Oligoflexus sp.: one gene and its partner. The protein of the gene in region 1 interacts with the protein of each later gene in a pairwise test. Links are inferred from orthologs where the notes say so. Each region holds a gene or a part of one and is shown on either strand. Other genes may lie near its edges.

The links. The genes of interacting proteins can lie anywhere in the genome.
Region 2: the proteins of VFO10_RS30950 (region 1) and VFO10_RS06085 interact in binary tests that used the Escherichia coli proteins (3 or more experiments, as listed by UniProt). The link is inferred for Oligoflexus sp. from one-to-one orthologs.

Annotation. Positions count from the first base shown.
Region 1 is NZ_DASTAT010000145.1:72,267-77,296, forward strand. What follows is about bases 1,063-3,982. They hold VFO10_RS30950 (aminoacyl-histidine dipeptidase), read right to left. Parts: upstream 3,295-3,982; coding sequence 1,831-3,294; downstream 1,063-1,830. Other genes in these bases: VFO10_RS30945 (glycoside hydrolase family 5 protein), read left to right, coding at 1,063-1,708; VFO10_RS30955 (hypothetical protein), read right to left, coding at 3,892-3,982. Outside these bases: VFO10_RS30940 (D-arabinono-1,4-lactone oxidase), read left to right, coding at 1-118; more of VFO10_RS30945, read left to right, coding at 299-1,062; more of VFO10_RS30955, read right to left, coding at 3,983-4,416; VFO10_RS30960 (hypothetical protein), read right to left, coding at 4,471-5,030. UniProt on the Escherichia coli protein: Dipeptidase with broad substrate specificity. Requires dipeptide substrates with an unblocked N-terminus and the amino group in the alpha or beta position.
Region 2 is NZ_DASTAT010000027.1:31,284-36,249, reverse strand. Bases 779-3,634 are described here. They hold VFO10_RS06085 (aminopeptidase P family protein), read left to right. Parts: upstream 779-1,479; coding sequence 1,480-2,790; downstream 2,791-3,634. Other genes in these bases: hisF (imidazole glycerol phosphate synthase subunit HisF), read right to left, coding at 3,404-3,634; hisIE (bifunctional phosphoribosyl-AMP cyclohydrolase/phosphoribosyl-ATP diphosphatase HisIE), read right to left, coding at 2,802-3,407; VFO10_RS06090 (amino acid ABC transporter ATP-binding protein), read left to right, coding at 779-1,464. Also shown: VFO10_RS06095 (amino acid ABC transporter permease), read left to right, coding at 1-703; more of VFO10_RS06090, read left to right, coding at 718-778; more of hisF, read right to left, coding at 3,635-4,171; hisA (1-(5-phosphoribosyl)-5-[(5-phosphoribosylamino)methylideneamino]imidazole-4-carboxamide isomerase), read right to left, coding at 4,165-4,893; imidazole glycerol phosphate synthase subunit HisH, read right to left, coding at 4,890-4,966.

The DNA of each region.
Region 1 (5,030 bases):
GAAGAATTGCGTTGTGGATCAGGCCTGTTACTGTGAAGCGGATGAGCATTGTCCGAAGGGTTATAGCTGTGAAGAGGGCCTTGTCTATCCCGAAGCCCGGGTGTGCCGCGCTCGCTGAGCGCCTCTTTCAAACGGACTATGTATAAAGATTTCACGCTGATAAACTTGTTTTTCCGATGTTTCAATCAACCCCGCAGTCAGTCGCATTGGTAAGGTGAGCAAGTTCTGACCTCATCCCCGAGGTCAGGCACCTGTTCTGAGCTGAGACCCCATTGTTGCCCTGACTGCGGAGACACACATGAAGACCTCTCGAATTTTGCCTGTGCTTGCGTTCAGCAGCCTCCTCCTGACCAACTGTAAGATGACCCGTCCCGAATTGGATCGTTCCAACTCCTCGACTCTCTCTGATGTGAAGGTCGTCGAACTCGACAAGGGTGGTTGGGGCAGCTTCGATTTCAAACTCGAACGCCTGCGCCCGTCCCCGGAAACCGTGCAAAGCAGCTACCAGAAAGTTGCAGGTCAAACCATTGTTGCCAAGACCAAGGTGCTTTATGGTGACTATAAACTGCTCCTGACTTATAAGGATGCTCAGGGCAAAGCGATCTATGAATCCTGCCCCAATGATAGAGCCAAGGAGCATAACATTCGCGTGCCGACTTATTCCGTAACGGTCCAAGTCTGTTCCATCGGCGGCTCAACGCCGATTGGCACCGTTGTCGGTGACGGCGCGGATGTCATCGTGAAACCCGAACTCGCCATTCCTGGTGGCAAGACTCCAGAAACGCCAACGCCGAACACGCCCGCGCCTCCGGTTACCTCGGGGTCGTTCGTGGCCCAGCACGGCATGCTGAGCGTTTCCGGGAATAAGATCGTGGATAAGGATAAGAAGCCCATTCAGCTGAAAGGAATGAGTCTTTTCTGGAGTCACTGGTCAGGGAATTTCTGGAATTCCGATGCCGTGACCTTCATTAAGAAAGACTGGAAGGCCACGCTGATTCGGGCCGCCATGGGTGTGGAAGATGGTGGTTATTTGACCCAGCCCAATGCCGAGAAAGACCGGGTGAAAACCATCGTCAACGCTGCGATGAAAGAAGGCATCTATGTGATCATCGACTGGCATGATCATCACGCCACGCGCAACACGGCCAAGGCTGTGGAGTTTTTCAGCGAGATGGCCGGTCTTTACGCGAACAATCCCCATGTGATTTTTGAGATTTACAACGAGCCGCTGGACGACAGCTGGGAGCAGGTCAAGGCCTATGCTGAGACGGTGACCAAAGCGATCCGCGCGAAAGGCGCTCAGAACCTTGTGATCGTCGGCAGCCCTTCCTGGTCGCAGCGTGTGGACCTGGCTGCGGATAATCCGGTTCAGGATAAGAATGTGGCCTATACCCTTCACTTCTATTCCGGGACGCACCGCCAGGACCTTCGTGATAAGGCTACCTATGCTTTGAACAAGGGTATTGCCCTTTTCGTCACGGAATTTGGTGTCTGCGACGCTTCGGGTAACGGCAACATCGACCTCGCGGAAGCGGATCGCTGGATGGCCTTCATGGATCAGCATAAGCTGAGCTGGGCGAACTGGTCGCTGTTTGACAAGAATGAAAGCGCTTCGGCTTTGAAGCCGGGTGCCAATCCTAAAGGCGGCTGGACCACGAATGATCTGACGGAATCCGGCAATTATATCCGAAAGAAAATGATGGAATAAGATCAAGGGCAGGCCGACCTGCCCTTTTTCTTTCTTGGGAGAGAACCTTCGGCTGCATGCCGACAGAGGCGAACGCCGTGTGAGGCGGACGCCGATAGACGGCCTTCGGCTGCGCAGAAGGCTTACGCCGACGCCGACAGCCTATCCAGCATGCGCAGAAGGTACTGGTAGAAATGATCCACACTCGCAATTTCCACACTTTCATCCGGGGAGTGAGCGTTTTCGATGGTCGGCCCAAAGGAAACCATATCAATCCCCGGAATTTTCTCGCCTATGATCCCGCATTCCAGACCAGCATGAATCGCCTTCACAGCCGGATCGCGACGATAAAGTTCCTTGAACGTGGCCTGGGCCAGCTTCAGCACGGGTGATTCCAGATTGGGTTTCCAACCCGGATAACCGACGCCTGCATCCACTTTCGCTCCGCCCAGCTGCAAACAGGCCGCCGCGGTGTAGGCGACATCGGCCATTTCCGAAGCGACGGAACTGCGTTGACTGGTCGAGATCACCACTTCATTTTTCGTGCTGCGAATCACACCCAGGTTACTCGATGTTTGCACGAGGCCCGGAATGTCGGCACTCATCTTCGTCACACCGTGCGGAATGGCCGCGACGGTGGCGAGGATCTTGTTCTGCAGCGCGCGGGCCCAAACTTTCCCGCGCCGGGTCTTGACCTGGGCTATGGATATCTTCACGCCAGGATCAGACGCCTGAAGTTCGGCCTGGATGACCTCCTGGAAACGCTCCATCAGCTGGACCGATTCATCCCACTGCACCTGCGGCAGATAAAGCGTGACATCAGCCTCACGGGGTATGGCGTTGCGTTTATTCCCGCCGTTGAAAGCGGAAACCCGCGCCCCGCGTGCTGTCAAAAGCACCGCGGCCCGCGCTGCGATCTTGATGGCATTGCCGCGCTGTTTGTCGATATCAAGACCCGAGTGTCCGCCTTTCAGACCTTTGACGCTGATGCGCACGATGTGACTGCGCGCCGGGGCTTTCTCCCAGGCGAGTTTCCAGCTGCCATTGGTATCGCGGCCACCCGAGCAGCCGACGTAGAGAGCGCCTTCCTCTTCGCTATCCAGATTCAAAAGGATGCGCGAGGAAATCAGATTCGGATCCAAAAGCTTGGCACCCGTCAGACCGGTTTCCTCATCAATGGTCAGCAGGAATTCCAAAGGACCATGCTGGACTTTTTCGTCCTCCATGAGCGCGAGACTGGTGGCGACAGCGATGCCGTTATCGGCGCCCAGCGTGGTGCCCGTGGCTTTGATGTGGCCCCCGTTCCGTTGCAGGCGAATGGGGTCCTTATTGAAGTCGTGAGCCGTCTCCGCATTCTTTTCACAGACCATATCGAGATGCCCCTGCAGGCAAATCGAAGGCGCGCCTTCACGCCCTGGAGACGCTGGTTTTCGAATGAGGAGATTGCCAATGGCATCCCGATCGACGCTGCAGCCCGTGCGTTGAGCGGTTTCTATGACATAACGGGCAACGGCCGCCTCGCTTTTGGACGGGCGCGGTATCGAGGATATGGCGGCGAAGTGCTTCCAGAGGAGTGCGGGTTCCAGACCCGAGACTGCTTCAGACATGATGGCAAAGCTCCTTTGTGCAGGCGGCGATAATTCGCCTGAGGACGGTGTTTCCATCCCTAGACTAAGGGACAGCAGAGGAAGATATCAAGAAATTTAACAGACTTGGCCCAGCTGACAGCCCCGGGATAAACCCGCAAACAGGCGGTGGATAGCCAGTTAGCGAATTTTTGTGACTTTTCAAACGCAATAAAGAAGCGTTACCATCGTCCTGTGAAATGCCCGAATGGTCGGGCTTACAAGAAAGGTTATTGGTATGAAAAAAGAAAAATCCCGTAAGACCAGCAAATGGGCCCAGGACCTCCTGTCCCGTCTGGCCGCTGGCGCTCTGTTCAGCTCGCTCATGAGCTGAATCCTCTTCTCTTCCTCGATCCGTCCTCAAAACGATGTAATCCCTACAAAATTTCAAGATGACATGGTTGCGGTATGACCGATGAATTCCGACGGCGAAGCGCCTTCGGCAAAGCGCCTTCGGCCATGCCCCATACGAACTTCCTGGGGACTCCATTCCCCCACAAGGTAATAGGAAGGGAAGTTCAAAATCCTTCCATCGGACTTTGAACCCCCTCCCTGGAATGGAGTCAGAAGCGGAACAGATTATTGGACCTGAGAGTTAGGATTGCAGCTGTTGAATGTTGCGCCAGTTTTCTCTTCGATTTGGATGCTGGGGTCAGCGGTCAGACGCTCGTCGATGACTGGACCGCAGAGGTCAGCCAATTTCTGAACGGCCTGAAGGCCTGCGCAATCCAGTTCGATGTCAACAGCTGGAACAGTCAATTTATATTGCTCCAACACAGTACAAGCGGCGGTGGCTGGACCTACTTCCACGTCTTCAGCTTGGAAGGGTACTGCGTAACCTTTCAGGCTGAATGAAGCGCCGATTTGCTTGGTGTTCTGCACTTCTACGCTTGGCGCTTCAGCAGCTGGGCGCCATTCGGTGGTCACTTGCTTACAGGTCACGACAGCTTTGAAAGGTTTCAGCTGCTCGTTGGCTGAAAGCTCAGTACACTTGTTTTTCAGACCTTCGAGGTTCATCGAAGATTGGCTGCCGCCTTGAGCTGCAAAAGCCGATGCAGAAACTGCGAAACTGAGCGCCAGGACAGACATGGAGAATGTTTTCATCGAAGTAATCCTTATGCAAAGATGGTGTTATACTAAACAGCTGGACGGTCAGGGTTAGAACATCCCTGCCTTTTCCAGAAGTTTTCGGATGTCGCTATTGTATTTTTTGAACTCGGGATTGTACTGATCCTTGTTGTCCTTGCCTTGAGGCAGGAACACCATATCAGGATGGAAGTTCAGGCTTGGACCGATCCACTCGCCCGCGATGATCTTCAGCCGACCGTTGGCATCGGGCTTGGCCTCGTAATAAAGACGATATTCATAAGTCGGAGCCGCAAGGTCAGAAGCAAGGCTGGTCGCCGAGTTATCGACGCTGGCGCGCTGCCGGGTCATCCAGGGGAAGGCTTTCACGACAAGGGCCTGGGGCCTGTTCGGATCTTTCATGATGTTCACGGCCATGCGGAAGACGGGCTTCGACCAGATCTCGGGACCTGGATCCTCGTCGATGACGATGGGTTTTTTCTGCTTGCCCAGATATTCTTCCACGATGCGATGGAACGCTTCGGGGCGCAGATCCTGAATCAGCCCATCGGTGGCGGCGAGACCCTGATAGCGGCGGCCGTAGATTTTGGGCTTATAGCCTTCATAATACTTGATTGTCAGAGCTTTCAGAT
Region 2 (4,966 bases), on another replicon or contig:
TTATAGCTTCGTCAGTCTCGACTACGATTGGGATTTTCGTTTTCTTTTGGATTATATCTGGGAACCGGAAACCAATGCTCCCGGCCTTATCCTGCAGGGCCTCTGGGGCACCTTTTATATCAGCGTGCTCTCGATTATCTGCGGCACCCTGCTCGGGCTTCTCGTGGGCCTTCTGATGATCGGTCCTGAACCCGTGTCCCGGCATGCCGCCACCCTTTTCGTTGATATCTTTCGCAATACGCCCGTCCTGGTGCAGCTCTATGTGATGTACTTCATCGTGGGCACGGCCTTCAGCCTCAGTCCGGAAGTCGCGGGCATCTTAACCCTGAGCCTTTTCTGTTCCGCCTATGTCGCCGATATTTTCCGCGCCAACGTCGTGGAATTTGAACGAGGCCAGCTGGATGCCGCCAAAGCCATGGGTCTGAACCGTTGGCAGATCGCTTCTTCCATCATGGCGCCTCAAATTCTGCGGCGTATGCTGCCGCCTCTGGTCGGGCAGTTCGTGAGTCTCGTGAAGGATAGTTCGCTGGTCTCGGTCGTGTCGGTCACGGATCTGACGAAGTCAGCCATGAATGTGGTGTCCGTGAGTTTTCGCAGTTTTGAAACCTGGTTTGTCATAGCTGTCATCTACTGTGTGCTGAACTATAGCCTCAGCAGCTACGGACGCTATCTGGAAAAACGCCTGCGGGTCGGTGCGCGATGAAAGGTGCAGCTCCCATGGAAGCTTTGATTCGAATGCGTGCTGTGTCCAAGTCCTTCGAGGGCGCACATGGCTCGCATCATGTTTTGCGTCAGCTCGATCTGGATGTGTTCCAGGGCGATCGCCTGTGTTTGATCGGTCCCTCGGGCAGCGGAAAGTCCACCTGTCTGCGCGTGATCAACGCCCTGGAAACGATAGAAAGCGGCAGCGTGGAAGTCTGCGGGTTCGACTACGAAACGAGCAAGCTGCCCGTGCATCGGATCCGCCAGCATACGGCCATGGTTTTTCAAAGATTTGAACTCTTCCCGCATCTGAGTATTCTGGATAATGTGGCTCTTGGGCCCCGACTTGTGAAAAAAGTCGGGCGTTCGGAAGCCGAAGCCAAGGCCGTGGATCTTCTGAAAAGAGTCGGCCTTGGCGATCACCTGCGGAAATATCCTTCGCAGCTTTCCGGCGGTCAGCAGCAGCGGGTGAGTATAGCCCGGGCGCTGGCGATCGACCCGCGTGTTTTGCTGTGCGATGAGCCGACCTCGGCCTTGGATCCCGAGCTGGTTCATGAGGTCACCGATATTTTGCAGGAACTTGCCCAGCAGGGCATGACCATGCTGATCGTCACGCATGAAATGGCCTTTGCTCGCCGTGTGTCGACGCAGTGTTTGTTTTTGGATCAGGGACAGATCGTGGAACGATCAAGCCCCGATCAATTTTTTGAAAATCCCAAGCATCCGCGCCTGCAGCAGTTTTTGCAGGTGATCCGCGTTTAAGATCAGGAGAGCGATATGAAGAGCGGCGCCCGGGTTCAGTTTTCACCAGAAAAAGTCGCGGCTTTGCAGGCGCGTCGGCAGCGCATTATCAAGGCCCTGAACGGTGGCCTTCTTTTGGCTGCTTCACGTCCGGCCTTTCATAAGTATGATTCCTCGTACTTCCGCTATCGGCAGGACCCCAACTTTTATTATCTGAGCGGACTTTATACGGAAGACCAGGGCGTGGTCCTGCTCGTCTCCGGGGACAAACCGCAGTCCATCCTCTTCGTCGAAGACCGCGACTCTGCCACCGAAATCTGGAACGGACCCATGATCGGTCTGGATGGGGCCGCTCAGCTGGGCTTCGATCAGGTCTTCTCGATCGCGGATTTGCCGCGCGTGCTGCCGGAGCTGATGCAGAACGCGACCATGCTTTACACGGATCGTCAGCATCACGAAGGCGTCGAGCGCATCCTGAATGATATCGTCTATCGTCAGCGCATCGCGTTCGATGGACTCGAAGTCCGCGATTTCTGGGGCTTCCTCGGTGATTTCCGTCTCATTAAAGACGCCTATGAAGTCGAACTCATGCAAACCGCCAATCGCATTTCCGCAGCGGCCCATAAACGCTGCATGCAGGATGCGCATGCGGGCATGACCGAACTTGAACTGCAGGCTCTGCTGGAACTCGAAATGAAGTGCGGAGGCTCACCCTTCACCGCCTATCACAGCATCGTGGCCAGCGGCAGCAATAACTGCTGCCTTCACTACAATGTCAACAGCTGCAAGCTGGAGGCCGGTGACCTCGTTTTGATCGACGCGGGCTGCGCCTATGAAGGCTACGCTTCCGATATCACCCGGACATGGCCGGTGGATGGGCACTTCACCGATGATCAGCGGGCGATCTATGAAATCGTTCTGAAAACCCAAAAGTCCATCATCGACATGGTGAAGCCCGGGGTTAAAATCCCGGATCTGCAGGAAGCTACGATCAAAATGCTGACCGAAGGTCTGATCGAACTCGGTGTCATCAAACTCAGCTACGAGGATGCGCGGAAGAACGATACCTTCAAAGCCTGGTATCCGCATGGCGTTTCGCATTATCTAGGACTTAACGTGCACGATGCAGGGCGTTACGTGGTCGAGGGCCAACGCCGGCCATTGGAAGCCGGTATGGTGATCACCATCGAACCCGGTATTTATATTCAGCCGGGTTCACCCTACGCGGACGGCCGTTGGCACGGCATCGGTGTAAGAATCGAAGATGACATCCTCGTGACAGCGGACGGTTATCGTAACCTGACCCACTGTCCCAAGGAAGTCGCGGAACTGGAAGCTTTGCGCTAGAAAGAGGGGGCTCAGCCCCCGTGCCTTTGTTCCAGCACCTTCACGGCATCACTCAGCTTCAGCCCGCGGCCTTTCAAAAGCACCATCAGGTGAAAGATCAGGTCGGCCGCTTCACCGAGCAGTTCTGCATCACTCGGGGCCATGGCCGCGAGGGCGACTTCCACACCTTCTTCCCCGACTTTCTGAGCCATTCGCTGCACGCCGTCCTCAAAGAGACGTGTGGTGTAGGATCCTGCGGGGCGCTCTTCATAGCGCTGATCAATGACCCCTTGCAGTTGATTCAGAAAATTCACGGATGGACTCTTAGGACCGAAGCAGGTCGCGCAACCTGTGTGGCAGGTGGGGCCGATCGGGTCGACTTTCACCAGCAGCGTGTCCTGATCGCAGTCGAGCGCTACCGACTTCAGACGTAGAAAGTGCCCTGAGGTTTCCCCCTTGGTCCAAAGCTTTTTTTGCGTCCGGCTGTAGAAGGTCACAAGACCTGTTTCGACCGTTGTATTCAAAGCCTCGGGCGACATGTAACCGAGCATCAGGACGCTGCCTTCGCGATCGTCCTGAATCACAGCTGGAATCATCCCGCCGACTTTTTCCCAGTCGATACTTGCGATATCCATCATAAACGAACCTCCACACCGGCTTTTTGCAGCCAGGCTTTCAAATCAGGAATCTGCACCTCACCACGGTGAAAAATTCCAGCCGCCAGGGCCGCATCCACGCGCGCCTTATGGAAGGCATCCAGGAAATCCTGCGGTTTGCCAGCTCCACCGGACGCCACCAAAGGCACGCGGCAAAGGTCCCGCGCCGCCTGCAGCTGGCGAATGTCGTAACCGGCCCGCGTGCCATCGGCCGCCATGCAGTTCAGAACGATTTCACCCGCGCCGCGATCCTGGACCTCGCGAATCCAATCGAGCGTTTTTTTGCCGGCACTTTGCGCGGTTTTTTCGCTGCCGGTATATTTCCAGATCATATAATCGCCATCCTGTTCGATGGAGTCGATGCCGATCACCACGCACTGGCTGCCGAACTCATCAGCCAGGGCATTGATCAGCCCCGGATTTTCAATCGCAGGGGAATTGATGGAGACCTTGTCCGCACCTGAATGCAGAACGCGGCGCGCGTCGTCCACGCTGCGAATGCCGCCGGCCACGCAGAAAGGAATATCAATCACGCGGGCGGTGTCTTCGATCCATTGGGTCGATACCGTCCGGCCTTCCGCGCTGGCTGTGATATCGTAAAACACCAGCTCATCCGCACCGGCATCACGATAGCGCCGGGCCAGATCCAAAATATCACCAAGGATCACGTGATCCTTGAACTTCACGCCCTTGACCACCTTGCCGTCGCGGACATCCAAACAGGGAATGATTCTGCGGGCTAGCATTGCAGGGCCTCCTCGAGTGAAATGGTGCCTTCATAGAGCGCCTTGCCAATGATGGCGCCACCGACGCCGTCGGCCTTCAATTGCCGGATATCTTCAACCTTATGCATACCGCCTGAGGCGAGCACGCAAAGGCGCGGATATTCGGTCTGCAGTTTTTTATAGAGCGCGAAGTTCGGGCCGCTCATCATGCCATCGCGTTTGATATCGGTACAAAGAACCTGATTCAAACCCATGCCCATATAACTATCGAGCACTTCATGCGCCGAGATTGAGGACACCTGCTGCCAGCCATGCGTGGCCACGCGCGGTTCACCGCTGTCATCCAGCATCACATCCAGACCAAGGGTGATGTGCTCAGCACCATAGGTTTCAAAAATTCTTTTGGTCAGCTTCGGATCCTGGATCGCAAGGCTGCCGATCACCACGCGTTCCACGCCGGCTGAAAGCAGAGCCTCGACATGCTCGACGGTCCGTACGCCGCCGCCGACCTGAAGCTTCAAGGGGACTTCGGCGGCCAATGAACGCAGAAGATCAACCTGCATCGGCCGGCCTTCGCGCGCGCCGTCCAGGTCCACGACATGCAGATAGGTCGAACCGCTCGCAACAAAACCCTGCGCGGCTTCAAACGGCGATTTTTTATAGGTGGTGCGATCTTCAAAACGCCCTTGAGCGAGACGCACAACCTGCCCATTCATAAGGTCAATGGCGGGATAGATCTTCATAGCGTTAAAAAGTTCCTTAAGATTAAGGAGCCCACATCGCCGGATCGTTCCGGGTGAAATTGAGTTCCGAAAA